DNA from 3 places in the Streptomyces sp. NPDC089799 genome. Region 1 is predicted to be linked to each of the others. Evidence: riboswitches for the same ligand, from Rfam matches in the RefSeq annotation. Region 1 holds a riboswitch; each other region holds the start of a gene.
The links. Region 1 has a riboswitch for cobalamin ahead of AB0O36_RS03870 (ABC transporter substrate-binding protein). Riboswitches for the same ligand answer to the same signal wherever they lie in the genome.
Positions count from the first base shown of each region.

Region 2: another riboswitch for cobalamin. It lies ahead of AB0O36_RS26510 (ribonucleoside-diphosphate reductase subunit alpha); the one in region 1 lies ahead of AB0O36_RS03870 (ABC transporter substrate-binding protein).
Region 3: another riboswitch for cobalamin. It lies ahead of AB0O36_RS02940 (prenyltransferase/squalene oxidase repeat-containing protein); the one in region 1 lies ahead of AB0O36_RS03870 (ABC transporter substrate-binding protein).

Region 1 covers NZ_JBFBGR010000003.1:152,825-158,051, forward strand. The annotation lists gene AB0O36_RS03855 (hypothetical protein) at 1-28, shown strand, start outside; gene AB0O36_RS03860 (ABC transporter ATP-binding protein) at 90-860, opposite strand; gene AB0O36_RS03865 (iron ABC transporter permease) at 857-1,846, opposite strand; gene AB0O36_RS03870 (ABC transporter substrate-binding protein) at 1,981-2,988, opposite strand; cobalamin riboswitch at 3,030-3,170, opposite strand; gene AB0O36_RS03875 (hypothetical protein) at 3,488-4,408, shown strand; gene AB0O36_RS03880 (caspase family protein) at 4,405-5,227, shown strand, end outside.
Region 2 covers NZ_JBFBGR010000027.1:62,981-68,207, reverse strand. The annotation lists gene AB0O36_RS26530 (carbon starvation CstA family protein) at 1-538, shown strand, start outside; gene AB0O36_RS26525 (YbdD/YjiX family protein) at 535-732, shown strand; gene AB0O36_RS26520 (Uma2 family endonuclease) at 793-1,377, opposite strand; gene AB0O36_RS26515 (GNAT family N-acetyltransferase) at 1,456-1,971, shown strand; cobalamin riboswitch at 2,017-2,136, shown strand; gene AB0O36_RS26510 (ribonucleoside-diphosphate reductase subunit alpha) at 2,290-4,698, shown strand; gene AB0O36_RS26505 (ribonucleotide-diphosphate reductase subunit beta) at 4,698-5,227, shown strand, end outside.
Region 3 covers NZ_JBFBGR010000002.1:276,830-282,056, forward strand. The annotation lists gene AB0O36_RS02930 (DUF4430 domain-containing protein) at 1-372, shown strand, start outside; gene AB0O36_RS02935 (prenyltransferase/squalene oxidase repeat-containing protein) at 435-1,847, opposite strand; cobalamin riboswitch at 1,978-2,052, opposite strand; cobalamin riboswitch at 2,169-2,291, shown strand; gene AB0O36_RS02940 (prenyltransferase/squalene oxidase repeat-containing protein) at 2,460-5,207, shown strand.

The DNA.
Region 1 (5,227 bases):
GGCGCAGCAGATCACCGTGGCGCCCTGACCGCCGTCAGCACCGACGGCAGCCCGCGGAAGCCCACTGCGGCCAAGGCGGCCGCGGCAGCTCACGGCAGGTAGACGATGCTGGGCGCGCCCGTCGTCGGATGGACGCCGATCCGGGTCCGTACGCCGTACACCGCGTCCAGCATCTCCTCCGTCAGCACCTCCCCCGGCGTCCCGGCGGCCACCACCCGCCCCTCGGCGAGCAGGTACAGCCGGTCGCAGAACGACGCGGCCAGGTTGAGGTCGTGCAGCACCAGCAGGCCGGTCGCGGGCAGTCCCCGGACCAGCCCGAGCATCTCCAGCTGGTAGCGGATGTCGAGGTGGTTGGTCGGTTCGTCCAGGGCCAGCAGACCGGGTTCCTGGACCAGCGCGCGGGCCAGCAGCGCGCGCTGCCGCTCGCCTCCGGACAACTCCTCGAAGCGCCGGTCGGCGAACCCCTCCGCCCCGACCGTCCGCAGTGCCCCGGCGACGCGCCGCGCGTCCTCGGGGCCGTCCTGTTCCCAGAACCGCTTGTGCGGGCTCCGCCCCATGGCGACCACTTCCCGGACGGTCAGGCCCAGGGTGCCGGTCGCGTCCTGCGGGACCACCGCCACCCGGCGGGCCCGCTCCTTCACCCCCAGCGAGGCGACGTCCGTGCCGTCGAGCGCGATCCGCCCGGCAGTGGGCGTCAGGGTGCCGTACACGCAGCGCAGCAGGGTGGTCTTCCCGCTGCCGTTGGGGCCCGCCAGGCCGACGGTCTCACCGGGGCGGGCGGTCAGGTCCACACCGTGCAGCACGGTGTGCCCGCCGGTCTCGAACCGCAGTCCCTCGACGCGCAGTTCCGTCCCGGTCATCCGGCGATTCCTTCCGCCCGGGAGGACCGCCGCAGCAGCCACAGGAAGAAGGGGCCGCCGAGCAGGGCGGTGACCACGCCGACGGGTATCTCCTCGGGTGCCGCGGCGGTACGGGCGACCAGGTCGGCCAGCGTCAGGAACACCGCCCCGCCGAGCGCGGACACCGGGAGCAGCGACCGGTGTCCGGCGCCGACGGCCATCCGGGCGGCGTGCGGCACCATCAGCCCGACGAATCCGATCGCCCCGCTGTACGCCACCAGCACCCCGATGACCAGGGAGGTGAGCACGAACACGGCGGCCCGGAACCGACCGGTGTCCAGGCCGAGCGTGCGCGCGCCCTCCTCTCCCGCGAGCAGCAGGTCCAGCGGCCTGGCCAGGGCCGACAGCAGGGCGGTGCCGCTGAGCAGCACCGCGGCGGGGAGCGCCAGTTCGTCCCAGCGCGCGCCGCCGAGTCCACCCAGGGTCCAGAACAGTACGGAGCGCACCTGGTCGGGCTGGGCGGAGAGCACCAGGACCAGGCTGGTCAGGGCGGCCAGTACGTACTGCACGGCGACACCCGCGAGGATCAGCCGGCCGGTGGTCATGGTGCCGCCGCGGCGGGCCAGGGCGTAGACGGCGATCAGGGCGGTCATGGAGCCGGCGAACGCGGCGATGGGCAGGGACAGGCTCAGCGAGGCGCCGACTCCGAGCACGATGACCAGCACCGCACCGGCCGAGGCCCCGGAGGAGGCGCCCAGCAGGAAGGGGTCGGCGAGCTGGTTGCGGACCAGCGCCTGCAGGACGGCTCCGGTGACGGCGAGCCCGGCTCCCACCATCGCGCCCAGCAGCACCCGCGGCATCCGGACGTCCCAGACGATCGCTGCGAACGCGCCGTCCGGCCGGCCGGGGCCGGCGAGCACCAGGTCCAGCACCTCGCCCGGGGCGATCCGGACCGGCCCGAGGGCGAGCCCGGCGAGGGCGGAGGCGAGCAGGGCGGCGGCGAGCAGCCCGAGGACGAGCCCGGACCTCCTCGACCCGGGGCCCGGCCGGAGAGCCGGTGTCGGGCCCGACCGGAGACCCGGCCTCGGACCAGGTTTCGCCCTCGGCCGGAAGTCGGAACGCCCGCTGCCCGTGAGGCGGTTCACGACGCCCCGGGGTGCAGCCGGCCCGCCAGCGATTCCACTGCGTCGGCCACGCGCACGCCGAGCACGGCGGACGACAGCGGCAGCACGACGAACCGCTTGTCCCTGATCGCCGGGACCTGGGCCAGCGCCGGGTCGTCCAGCAGCCGCCGCTTCTTCTCCTCGACGCTGGTGCCGCCGTAGTCGTAGATGAGGACGACCTCGGGCTTCCGCTGGATGACCTCCTCCCAGGGGACGTCGCCGAAGCTGTCCTTGAGGTCGGCGAAGACGTTGGTGCCGCCGGCCCGGGTCACGATCTCGTTGGCGATGCCGTGTCCGCCGGAGGTGAAGGCGGAGCCCTCGCCGGAGTCGTAGACGAAGACGGTCGGCTTCTGCCGGGTGGCGACCTTCGCGGCCACCGCGTCGAGCCGCCGCTGCTGGTCGGCGATCAGGTCCTGTCCGCGCCCGGGGACCCCGAACGTGCGGGCCACCTCGGTGATCTCGGAGTTCAGCTGCTCGATGCCGACCGGGCCGCGGGTGCAGTACTCGATGCTCAGCCGCGTGCGGATGCCGGTCTTCTCCAGGCCCGCCCGGTCGCGGCCCGCCGCCTTGTCGAAGGCGGAGGAGTATCCGCCGTAGACGAAGTCGGGGTTGGCCGAGAGCAGGACCTCCTTGGAGGGGTACTCCTTGGCCAGCACCTTGATGCCGTCGTACGCCGTCCGGTAGCGGGGCAGTACGGAGTCGTCGAGGTAGGCGGTCCCGGCCATCCGGTCCTGCAGGCCGAGGGCGAGCATCAGCTCGGTGGCGTGCTGGTTCATCGTCACGGCACGGCGCGGCGGCGCCTTGTAGGTGGTCTCCACACCGCAGTTGGTGACGGTGTACGGGAATCCGGACGCGGAGCCGGCCGACGCGGCGCCGTCGTCGGTGCCGGAACCGGAACCGCTGCACGCGGTGAGGGATATCAGGGGTACGAGCAGCGCGGCGGACAGCGCGGCGCGCAGAACGGCCTTACGGGAGCGGGAATTCACGGAAGCGGGCCTCTCCGGGGGATCCTCGTCCCCTCGTCAAGCGGGTTGCTGAGGCGGCGCGTCAGGGTCTGACTCCCGGAATCCACGGGGGAGTTCCGGTCACAGTGGCGGGACCGCACCGGAGTCACACCGGATTTCCTGGTCCGCACCGCCTTGTGGTGACTCGCCCAGTCTGCCAGACACCTCCCGGGACCCGACTTGCACTGCGTTCAACGGCTGACCTAAGGTCACATCTGAACACAGTTCAAGTGCACGTGTGGGCACAAGTATGCCTGCGCACAGTGCAGTTGAACGGAAAACCGCTGTCACGGACCGGTGGCGTGCGGAGTCGAGCACGACCGAGGGGATGGGCATGTCTGTCGAGCGGGGCGTCGTTCTGAGTGACTCCGGCTGGCCGGGACCCCGGACCCCGGCCCCCGCGGAGCAGCGCTTCGGTGCCGTAATCACCCCTCTCGCCACCGCCGGGCCCTAGTCTGGATTCCTCGTCCCGGGAGGGTCCTTGAGCGCGGTCGTCTTCGTCCACGGTGTCGGCAAGCAGTACTTGAGCGAGGATTCCCTGGCCCGGGACGTGGTGCCCGAACTGGTGGGCGGCGCAAGACTGTCCGACGGCCCGGTGCCCGCCTCCGACGACGTGTCCGTCGCCTTCTACGGGGACCTGTTCCGCCCGCACGGCACCCGTGCCGGAGGCGAATTCCCGTACGAGGCAGCCGACATCGAGACCGAGGACGAGTTCCGGCTGCTGATGGAGTGGTGGGCGGAAGCCGCCCGCACCGACCCGGCCGTGCCCGCACCCAACGCCCCCGGAAGCCGCGGCACGGCGGGGTGGGCGGCGTCCCGGGCCCTGCGACTGAACTCCGTACGGTCGGCCCTGGACGCCCTGACCGGCGCGGCCTTCCTGCGCGGGGTGCTCGACCGGGCACTGATCGGCGACCTGAAGCAGCTCACCGCCTACCTCTCCGACCAGGCGGTCCGGAGCGCGGCCCGGGCCCGGGTGGCCGCGCGCATCACCCCGGCCACGAAGGTGGTCGTCGGGCACTCGCTGGGCTCGGTGGTCGCCTACGAGACCCTGTGCGACCGGACGCACCACACCGGCTGGGACGTTCCCGCGTTCGTCACCATCGGCTCGCCGCTGGGCATGCGCTCGCTGGTGCTGGACCGGTTGGACCCCGCGCCGGACGGGAACCGGCGGGCGGTCTGGCCCGGGCCGGTCCGGACCTGGACCAACATCGCCGACTCCACGGACATCGTCGCCCTGGTGCGCGAGCTGCGGCCCTCCTACGGCGACGGGGTGACCGACCTCCTCGTGCACAACGGCAGCCACATGCACGACGCGACCCGCTACCTGACCGCGGCGGAGACCGGCCGGGCCGTGGCGGCCGGGCTGCGCGCGGACGGCACCGTCCGCACGGCGGACCGGTGAGGCGGTTCCTCGTCGCCGCCGGCACCCGCCACTACCTCCAGGACCCGGAGCTGCCGCGGGCGCACGAGGACGTGACGGCGGTGGCAGAACTGTTCACGGCCGCCGGATACGAGCGGGTGCTGGCCGGGGTCTCGCTGGACCCGGCCGCGGCCCGCTTCGAGGAGGCCCTCGCCGACTGGTGCGAGACGGCCGCCCTGGAGCCGGAGGACGCCGTCGTCCTCTACTACGCCGGCCACGGCCACCGCGCGCCCGGCGGCTACCGGCTGGCCTGCGCCGACTCCCGGCACGGCCGGCCCGGATCATGGCTCTCGCTGTCCGCGCTCGCCGAGATCCTGGCCGAATCCCCCGTCCGCAACGTGCTGTTCGTCGTGGACGCCTGCCACGCCGCTGCCGCCGGCCCGGAGATCGCCGGCGTGACCGAGGCGATCGTGTCCCTCCGCCCGCGCGGCGACGAGCCCGGCTCCGGCACCTGGCTGCTGGCCTCCGCCCGGCAGCGCGAGACCTCGGAGGACGGCGCGTTCACCGGCCGCCTGGCCGCAGCCTGGCGGCAGGGCGACGGCCCCTCCCAGCGCCACCTGTCCCCCGCCGCGCTGGCCGAGCGGATCACCGCCTCGTTCGCCGCCGACGGGCTCCCGCAGCGGGCCGCCTGCTCCTCCCTCGACCAGTCCCGGCGGCCGCCGTTCTTCCCCAACCCGGCCTTCGACCCGCAGGCGGAGATCGGCCCGGACGGCCGGCCCGCCGCCGCCGACTCCGACCTCGCCGCCCACTTCGACCCGCGCGGCCGCGGCGTGGAACACGTCCACGACCCCGGCTCGTACT
Region 2 (5,227 bases), on a different contig from region 1:
CCAGCTGTTCCCGCTGTTCGGCATCGCGAACCAGCTGCTGGCCGCCGTCGCCCTCGCGGTCTGCACCACCCTGCTGGTGAAGTCCGGCCGGCTCAAGTGGGCCTGGGTGACGGCCGTTCCGCTGGCCTGGGACGCGACGGTGACCCTCACCGCCAGCTACCAGAAGGTCTTCTCCGACGACGTCAAGGTCGGCTTCTTCGCCCAGCGCGACAAGTACCAGGCCGGCATCGACGCGGACAAGGTCCTGCCCCCCGCCAAGACCATGGACGAGATGCACACGGTGGTCACCAACGCCACCGTGGACGGCGTCCTGTGCGCCCTGTTCGCACTGCTGATCATCGTGGTGCTGGCCGACGCGGCCCGCACCTGCTTCAAGGCCGTCAGCAGCCCCGAGTCGGTGCGGCTGGCCGAGGTCCCCTGGACCGAGTCGAAGATCGTCGCCCCGGCCGGGCTGTTCCCGACGGCCCGGGAGCGGGCCGAACTGGAGGCCGCCGGCCTGGACTCGGGCGGCGGCAAGGTCTCGGAGCCGGTGGCGTGACCGCCCTGCGGGACCGGCTCGCTCGGGTCCGGTACTACGTCCGGGAGTTCTCCGGCGAGGCCGCGTACGACCGCTATGTCGCCCACGCCCGCTCGCACGACCCGGACGCGGAGGTCATGACCCGCCGCGCCTTCGAACGCGCCCGGGTGGACGCCCGCGAGGCGGACCCCCGCGAGGGCTTCCGCTGCTGCTGACCCGGCTGCACCGAAGGGCCCCGCCGGATTCCCGGCGGGGCCCCCAACCGTCGCCTCGCGTCAGCGCACCCAGTCCTTCAGAACTTCGGTCTGGAGCACGATGCCGACCGGATCCGGAAGCGCGATGTCGGTGCCGTACGGCACGATGTGGACGCTCTCGTACCGTCGCCCGTTGGGCTGGCTGTAGACCGAGAGTTCACACTTCGCCCGATCGATCAGCAGGTAAACGGGAATTCCCGTCTCTGCGTACGCTCGGGGCTTCTCGACGTGGTCCCGCCGCTGCGTGTCGGAATCCCACGACGTCACCTCGACGGCCATGAGGACGGGCTCGGGCTCGACCCAGTCACCCTGCCCGACGAACGCATCCGGATGCGCCAGCACCGCGTCGGGAATGGCCCGCCCCGTCCGATAGTCCTGCGCCTTGATCCCCTGCCCCGGATGCAGGAACAAGTCAGGCCGTGACTGCATGCAGATCTTGAGCAGCCACTGGATGATTCGCCCGTGATCGCCGTCCGGCATGGCCTTGCTCCTGATGACCCCGTCGATGAACTCCAGCCGCGTCCCCTCCCTCTCGCGGGCGGCTATGCGCGCTACGGCTTCGAAGTCGTCAGTCGGCATGTGGGGCCGGTCTGTCGTCACGGTCATGCCTCGCTCGCCTTCCTCGACGGTGCTGTCTCCGACGATAGCGGCGGCCGCCGACAGCCGTCCTGCACACTCGACCGCATGGACATCGTGATCAGGGAGGCAAGGCCCGGGGAGTACGAGGCCCTCGGGGAGATCACCGCGCGGGCGTACGTCGGCGACGGGCTGCTCGACGCCAACCCCGACGGGTACTACCTCGGGGTCCTGCGGGACGTGGCCGCGCGGGCGGAGGATTCCGAGGTGCTGGTCGCCGTGCGGGAGGACGGGACGGTGCTCGGCGGGGTCGCCTTCGCACCGCCCGGCAGTCGCTACTGCGACATCGCCGGACCGGACGAGGCCGAGTTCCGGATGCTGGCGGTCGCGCCGGAGGCTCGCGGGCAGGGCGTGGGCGAAGCACTCGTACGGGCCTGCATCGAGCGGGCCCGGGCCATCGCGGGGGTCCGGGCGCTGGTGCTGTCCACCCAGCCGGCCATGCGCGGCGCTCACCGGATCTACGGCCGGCTGGGCTTCGTACGGACCCCCGGGCGGGACTGGTCACCGGTCCCCAGCGTTCCCCTGCTCACCTACGCACTGGAGCTGAACGGACCCGATCAGTAGCCGGACCATTCACACCACGACACAACATGTGGGGGTGGCAACACGCAGCCGCCCCCACATGTATGCTCGTCCTCGCTGTCGACGCAGGGGAATCCGGTGAGAATCCGGAACTGTCCCGCAACGGTATGAAAAGTCCGAGTACCTGCCGACGGTGCGCCCGGGTACGTCCGTCCCGGGTGCCGATCACGTCCGGGCCTCGCGGTTGGGCCGGTGGACGCCGTACGGTGCTGCGCTCGCTTCCCGCCCCGCCACCCCGTACGCGCGCTGCCTCGCGCCCGCCACCGGGGATCCGGAGCCGAGCGAGGGAGAGCTCCCCCCGTGACCATCGCGCCTGCCGCACCGCGCGCCGAGTCCGCCGACCCGTCCTCCGAGGACACCAAGGGCACCGGGGGACCGGGGGCCGCACTGCTGCGGATCCTCACCCAGCTGACGGCCGACCTTCCCGACACCGACCCCGGCCGGGTCGCCGCCGCCGCGCTGCGCGGCCGCAGCGCCGACGCGGACGAGGCCGAGCTGCGCGGCCTGGCCACCGAGGCGGCCGCGGGGCTGATCTCCGAGGACCCGGCGTACTCGAAGCTGGCGGCACGCCTGCTGACCCTCGCCATCGCCGAGGAGGCCGCCGGCCAGGGCGCCGCCTCCTTCACCGAGTCGGTCGCCGTCGGCCACCGCGAGGGTCTGATCGCGGACCGGACCGCGGAGTTCGTCCGCGCCCACGCCGCCCGCCTCGACGCGCTGGTCGAGCACGCCCTCGCCGACGGCGCCGACGACCGCTTCGGCTTCTTCGGCCTGCGCACCCTGCACAGCCGCTACCTGCTGCGCCACCCGATCACCCGGCAGGTCATCGAGACCCCGCAGCACTTCATGCTCCGCGTGGCCTGCGGTCTCGCCGAGGACGAGAGCGTCCGCGCGGTGGAGGAGGTCACCTCCCTGTACGGGCTGATGAACCGGCTGGACTACCTCCCCTCCTCCCCCACCCTCTTCAACTCCGGCACCCGGCACCCGCAGATGTCCTCCTGCTACCTGCTGGACTCCCCGCTGGACGAGCTCGACTCCATCTACGACCGCTACCACCAGGTGGCCCGGCTGTCGAAGCACGCCGGCGGCATCGGCCTGTCGTACTCCCGGATCCGCGCCCGCGGTTCGCTGATCCGCGGCACCAACGGCCACTCCAACGGCATCGTTCCGTTCCTGAAGACCCTGGACGCCTCGGTCGCCGCGGTGAACCAGGGCGGCCGCCGCAAGGGCGCCGCCGCCGTCTACCTGGAGACCTGGCACGCCGACATCGAGGAGTTCCTGGAACTCCGCGACAACACCGGCGAGGACGCCCGCCGCACCCACAACCTGAACCTGGCGCACTGGATCCCGGACGAGTTCATGCGCCGGGTCAACGCCGACGCCGAGTGGTCGCTGTTCTCGCCCGCCGACGTGCCCGAGCTGGTCGACCTGTACGGGGCCGATTTCGACGCCGCCTACGTCAAGGCCGAGCAGGCCGGCCTGGCCAGGAAGACCATGCCCGCGCGCGAGCTGTACGGCCGCATGATGCGCACCCTCGCGCAGACCGGCCAGGGCTGGATGACCTTCAAGGACGCCTCCAACCGGACGGCCAACCAGACCGCGCTGCCCGGCACCGTGGTCCACTCCTCGAACCTGTGCACCGAGATCATCGAGGTCACGAACGACGGCGAGACCGCGGTCTGCAACCTCGGCTCGGTCAACCTGGGCGCCTTCGTGCTGCCCGGCACCGGTGAGCTGGACTGGGAGCGCCTGGACGAGACCGTCCGTACCGCGGTGACCTTCCTCGACCGCGTGGTGGACATCAACTTCTACCCGACCGAGCAGGCCGGCCGCTCCAACGCCCGTTGGCGCCCGGTGGGCCTGGGCGCGATGGGCCTGCAGGACGTCTTCTTCAAGCTCCGCCTGCCCTTCGACTCCGCCGAGGCCAAGGCGCTCTCCACGAAGATCGCCGAGCGGATCATGCTGGCCGCGTACGAGGCGTCCACCGACCTCGCCGAGCGCAGCGGCCCGCTGCCGGCCTGGGCGGAGACCCGTACCGCCCGGGGCGTCCTGCACCCGGACCACTACGGCGTGGCGCACCACTGGCCGGAGCGCTGGGAGGCGCTGCGCGCGCGCATGGCCACCACCGGTCTGCGCAACTCCCTCCTGCTGGCGATCGCCCCGACCGCGACGATCGCCTCGATCGCCGGCGTGTACGAGTGCATCGAGCCGCAGGTCTCCAACCTGTTCAAGCGCGAGACGCTGAGCGGGGAGTTCCTCCAGGTCAACGCGTACCTGGTGGACGACCTGAAGAAGCTCGGCGTGTGGGACGCGCAGACCCGCGAGGCACTGCGGGACTCCTCCGGCTCCGTCCAGGGCTTCGGCTGGATCCCGGACGAGGTCCGCGACCTGTACCGGACGGCGTGGGAGATCCCGCAGCGCGGCCTGATCGACATGGCCGCGGCCCGCACCCCGTACCTGGACCAGAGCCAGTCGCTGAACCTGTTCATGGAGACGCCGACCATCGGGAAGCTCAGCTCGATGTACGCGTACGCCTGGAAGCAGGGCCTGAAGACCACCTATTACCTGCGCTCGCGCCCGGCGACGAAGATCGCCCGCGCGGCCTCCGGCACGGCGGTCCCCGCCACCGCCGCGCCGCTCCCGCAGGCCGTCGACGCCGACGCGCTGGCCTGCTCCCTTGAGAACCCCGAGTCCTGCGAGGCCTGCCAGTAATGACCACCACCGACACGAAGAACCTGCTCGACCCGGGCTTCGAACTGACGCTCCGCCCGATGCGCTACCCGGACTTCTACGAGCGCTACCGGGACGCGATCAAGAACACCTGGACGGTGGAGGAGGTCGACCTCCACTCCGACGTGGCCGACCTGGCGAAGCTGAGCCCGGCCGAGCAGCACATGATCGGCCGTCTGGTGGCGTTCTTCGCGACGGGCGACTCGATCGTGGCGAACAACCTGGTCCTGACGCTGTACAAGCACATCAACTCCCCGGAGGCGCGCCTGTACCTGTCGCGCCAGCTGTTCGAGGAGGCCGTGCACGTCCAGTTCTACCTGACGCTGCTGGACACCTACCTGCCCGACCCGGACGACCGCACGGCCGCGTTCGCCGCCGTGGAGAACATCCCCTCCATCCGCGAGAAGGCGCAGTTCTGCTTCAAGTGGATGGACTCGGTCGAGACGATCGACCGCCTGGAGACGGCCGCCGACCGCCGCCGCTTCCTGCTGAACCTGATCTGCTTCGCGGC
Region 3 (5,227 bases), on a different contig from region 1:
AAGGTCAACCTCACCGTGCAGGGCCCCGACGGGCAGCTGTTCAAGGGGAAGATCACCACCAAGGGCCACGACGTGACCACCGGCACCGGCGGCACCCACAAGTGCGACGGCACCAACGGCGGCGCCAACCCGAGCAAGGTCCCCACCCCGACCGCCGCCCTGGACGACGCCGCCCGGCTGAACTACTTCGCCTGGGACGGCACCTGGTACGCCTCGTTCGACGACTTCTCCGTCGACACCATCAAGGGTGTCAGCGGCGGCGGCTCGGCCTACTGGAACATATCCGTCAACGGCACGCCCACCCCGGTGGGCGGCTGCCAGTTCAAGCTGAACGCGGGCGACCAGGTGTCGTTCGTCTGGACGTCCTTCTGATCCGATCCGATCCGGTGTACTGCGGGCGGGGGCGCGATGCGCACCCCCGCCCGTCACACGCCTCAGAGACCCCAGCGCAGCGCGATGGTGTCGCCCACGTTGATCACCTTGCCGCGGGCGGCGCCTGCGAAGGCGGAGCCGTCCACGCTCACCTTCCAGGTGTTCGAGCCGCTGTTGGCCTTGCCGTTGACGGCGGTGACGGTGCCGGTGCCGGAGGACGGCGTCACGCCGGTGACACAGCCGCCCGGTGTGGCCGCCGTGGCCGCCGCGTTCAGGACGTCGCCGAGGGTGGTGGTCGTGCCGGTCGGGGTGAAGGAGACCGAGCAGACCTTCAGGCTGCCGGCACCGTCGTCGACGGTGAGGGCCAGCTTGGTGGCCGTGCCCGAGGTGAACGTCGACTGGGCCGCCCACTTCGGTGCGCCCGGGGTGACCGGGGCGGGCGGGGCGGAGGTGAAGCCGCCGCCGGCGACCGCGCGCAGCGAGTCGATCGAGGCGTAGGCAGTGGGGCCGGTGTCGGCCGGCTTGTACTTGAAGCCGCCGCCGGGGTTGTACTGGTTGGCGATGAGGAAGTCGATCGGGGTTTTGCCGGCGGTGGTGAGGAAATCGCCGGTCTGGGGGTTGATGCCGCAGGCGTTGAGCCCGGCGACGGCCCAGCCGTTGGAGCTGGTGTTGACGCCGTACATCGAGTTGAAGGCGCCCGAGGTGGTGACGAGCTTGCTCTTGAGGAAGTTCTTCGCCTGGACGACGTCGGTGTCGGTGTTCGGGACGCCGGAGGTGCACAGGGCGGCCATCGCGGCGCCGGTCATGTCGATGTCGCCGGGGGCGGCCAGGGCGGTCGGGTTGCCCTCGGCCTTGCCGTACTGCCAGCCGCCGTCGTTGTGCTGGTTGGCTCGGATACGGGCGGTGAGTGCGTCGGTGAGGGCCTGCGGTATGCGGGGGCCACCGGACTGGGTCTTGGCGCCGCCGAGGGCGAGGGCGGCGAAGACGGTGCCGTTGAAGTTGGCCGAGGGGCCGAAGTAGCCGGGCTCGGCGGTCTGCCAGTAGGAGTAGGTGTTCGCGATCAGGTTGCGGGAGGCGGAGACCCGGGCCGGATCGATGCCGGCCGCGTACGCGTTCAGGGTGCCGCGCTCGTAGTCGGTGACGACCGGGGAGGCCGAGGGCCAGCCGGACGTGGACAGCAGGTTCCGGTAGACGGTCCGTGCGTTCTTCGTGGTGTCCCCGCCCGGGGCGACGTCCACGACTGCGGTACCCGCCGCGGCGAAAGCGCTCAAGGCCCACTCGTTGGACAGTCCGGAACCGGCATAGGAACCGTCAGCGGCCTGAAGGGACTTGAGGTACGCCACACCGTTCGTCTTCGACGTGGCGATCTGGGCGGGCGTCGACGTGGCCGCGGCGGGCAGGACGGTGAGGGCGAACGCGCCCAGTGCGGCCGGCGCCGCGAGCGCGAGGCGGCGGGAGGTGAGGGAACGGTTCATGACCTGCTCCTGAGATCGGCGGACGCCGGCCGACCTCGCCAGGGGACCGTGCGCGGACCGCGGCACGACCTGGGGAAGGGGCCGCCGTCCGGGACGCGTGGTACGGCTTCCTGATGCTTCGTCACCGCACGGGCATTCGGGCTCGGCACGGCGTCCGCCGTGCCACACCGCTGCGCGTCAGCCCCGGATTCTCACCGGATTCCCCCGTGTGGCGCCCAGGACGCTACCCCAGTGATCAAGGGTCCGCCAGCGTGACGGCAAGTGCCCCGCCCCGGCGGCCGGATGAGACGCATCCCACCTTGACGGCCTACTCGCCGCCGTGTTCCATGACGGCTGACAAGTACTCAGCCCCAGGGGAAGCCGGTCGAATTCCGGCGCTGACCCGCAACCGTAGGCCCGGCACCGTCCCGGGCGAGCCGGATTGCCTGTGGCCGTGTCATGGAACGAAGAGCGCCGTCGCGGACTACGGCGTGGTCGTCAACGCCCCTGCGGACGTCGCGCACGGGGCGTCTCGCCACGTACCCCGTCCGCCCGGCACCGACGAGGGGGCCGCGGGTGGAAACCGAACAGCAGGCAGGCCGGCCAACGACCGCCGGACAGCGGCTGCTGTCCATGACGGCGGCGGTGCTGCTCGTCTGCGGTGTGACCGTCGCCTTCCTCGCACCGTCCACGACGGCGACGGCCGATCCGGTGAAGGAATGCACGGCCACGGTCGGCGCGATCGTGGCCGTCGACTTCGGCCCGTTCGGCGGCAAGGTCGAGCGCGGCTGCGACACGACGCCGACGACCGGCTACGACCTGCTCCACGAAGCCGGGTTCACCACCACCGGCACGGTCCACGACGGCCCCGCCTTCATCTGCCGGATCGGCTACGGCTCATTCGACTCCGGTACGCAGTACCCGACGCCGGACAAGGAGCCCTGCCGGCTCACCCCGCAGGCATCCGCCTACTGGTCCTACTGGACCGCTTCTCCCGGCCAGACGGCCTGGACCTACAGCCCGCTTGGCGCCATGGCTCGTACCCCCGAGCCCGGTGACGTCGACGCCTGGGTCTTCGGCGGCACGGACGTCGGCGGCAGCACCGGCAAGCCGACCTTCTCCCCGGACGACGTCCGCGCCGGCGGCGGACCCTCGCCCAAGCCCACCGACACGGGCGGGCCCGTCCTCCCGCCCGGCGCGGTCGACGTCCCCGCGGCCACCCGCTGGCTCACCGGACGGCTCGACGACGGCGAACGCGTCGTCGACGAAGGCTCCGAAACCCCCAACCACACCCTGACCGCCGAGACCGCCCTCGCCCTGGCCGCCGCCGACCCGAAGAGCCCGGCAGCCGCGAAGGCAGCCGCCTTCCTGGCCCGGCCCGAGCACACCGACGCGTACGCCTACCCGTCCGGCAGGGACCGGGCACCGGAGGCGGCGGCCGCGGCCCGGCTCGCCCTCGTGGCCGAGGCCACGGGCGGCAACCCCCGCACCGTCGGCGGCCACGACCTGCTCGGCGACCTCGCCAAGTACGTCTGCACCAGCGGATCGGACGCCCCCGCGCCCGTACCCGGCTGCACCGTCAAGGGCGACTTCCCCACCACCTCGGGTCAGGCCGAGGGACAGGCCCTGGCCGTGATCGCCCTGCTCGGCGGCGACCTCCGCCCGCCCGCCGACGCCGTGGCCCGCCTCACCGACATGCAGTGCCAGGACGGCGGCTTCACCAGCGTGCTCATCCGCCGCGGCGACGGCTGCGACAGCGAGCCCGGAGCCACCGGCCTCGCCGCCCTCGCCCTCCAGCGGGCCGGCGCCCACGAGGCGGAGGTGACCAAGGCCCGCGACTTCCTGAAGAAGGCCCAGCTCGCGGACGGTGGCCTGCCCGCCGCCGCGTACGGCACGGTGGGCAGCGCCTACGCCACCGGCTTCGCCGCCCAGGCCCTGCGCCACCTGGGCGAGACCGGCCGGGCGGACGCGGCCGTCTCCTGGCTGTCCAAGCAGCAACTGCCCAGCGGTGCCTTCGCCTTCGAGGCCGGAGGCGCCGACCCGCTGCTGTTCGCCACCGTCCCCGCCGTCATCGCCGGGGCCAAGAGCGACCTGGTCACCCTGACCACCGGGAAGCCCCAGCCCTCGCCCTCCCCGACCGGTCCCACCACCGGTCCCACCACCGGGCCGACCACCGGGCCGACGCCCCGTCCGGAGGGCGGCCCGGACCTCAGGAAGGGTTCGGCCTACCTCACCGACCGGACACGGCTCCTCCAGGGCCACTACTACGAGAGCACCGCCGGCACCGGCTTCGCCGACTTCGGCCTGACCATCGACGGCGCGTACGCCCTGGCCGCCACCGGCGCCGACAACGCGGCCCTGCGCGGCATCGTCGACTTCCTCGACCACGGCGGCAAGGACGGCACCGGCCGCACCCTCGCCTCGTGGACCAACATCGGCACCAAGTACGCGGGCGGCGGCTCCCTCGGCAAGGCGGCACTGCTGGCAGAGGCCGTCGGCCGCGACCCCCGCACCTTCGGCGGCCAGGACCTGATCGCCGCGCTCGCCAAGGCCGTCTGCCCGGCCAAGTCCCCGGCGCCCGACCGCTCCTGCGCCGACAAGGGTGCCTACACGAACGCCACCTCCGTCTTCTCCCAGTCCCTGGGCGTCATTGCCCAGATCAGGGCGGGGGAGACCGCCGCCGCGGCCGAGCCCGTCGCGTACCTCAAGAGCTTCCAGAAGCCGTCGGGTGCCTGGGTCAGCCTCGTCGGCGAGCCGAGCGGTGAGGAGGTGGACTCCACCGCCATCGCCGCGATGGCCCTCGACCTCCTGCCCGACCAGCAGTCCCAGGCGGCCGTCGACAAGGCCCTCGCCTGGCTCGCGGCCCAGCAGAAGCCCGACGGCGGCTTCCCCGGAGCCTCCGGCAACTCGGTCAACTCCGCCGCACTGGCCGTCCAGGGCCTCTCCCTCGACAGCACCACGTACAAGGCGCAGATCACCAAGGCCCTGGCCTTCCTCACCTCCCAGCAGAACGGCGACGGCGGCTTCGACATCGCCAAGGACGCCCAGCCCGGCTCCGACCTGCGCGCCTCCACCCAGGCCGTCGGAGGCGCCACCGGCATCTCCTTCGGCACCCTCACCCGCAGCCTCGACGGCACCACCCCACAGCCCACTCCCACCGGGTCGGCCCAGCCCTCCGGCACGCCCACCACCCCGAGGATCGTCACCCCCGGTGAGAACGGCGGCGGATCCGGCGGCAGTGGCGGAGGGGGCGGGGGGCTCGCCCACACCGGTACGCAGGTGATCGGCATCGCCGGGGCGGCCGTACTCCTCACGCTCCTCGGCTACGGCTTCGTACGCGCTGCCCGTACCCGCCGCACGGCCAAGGGGGTTCACCGGTGACCGGCCGCCTCGCACGCGTC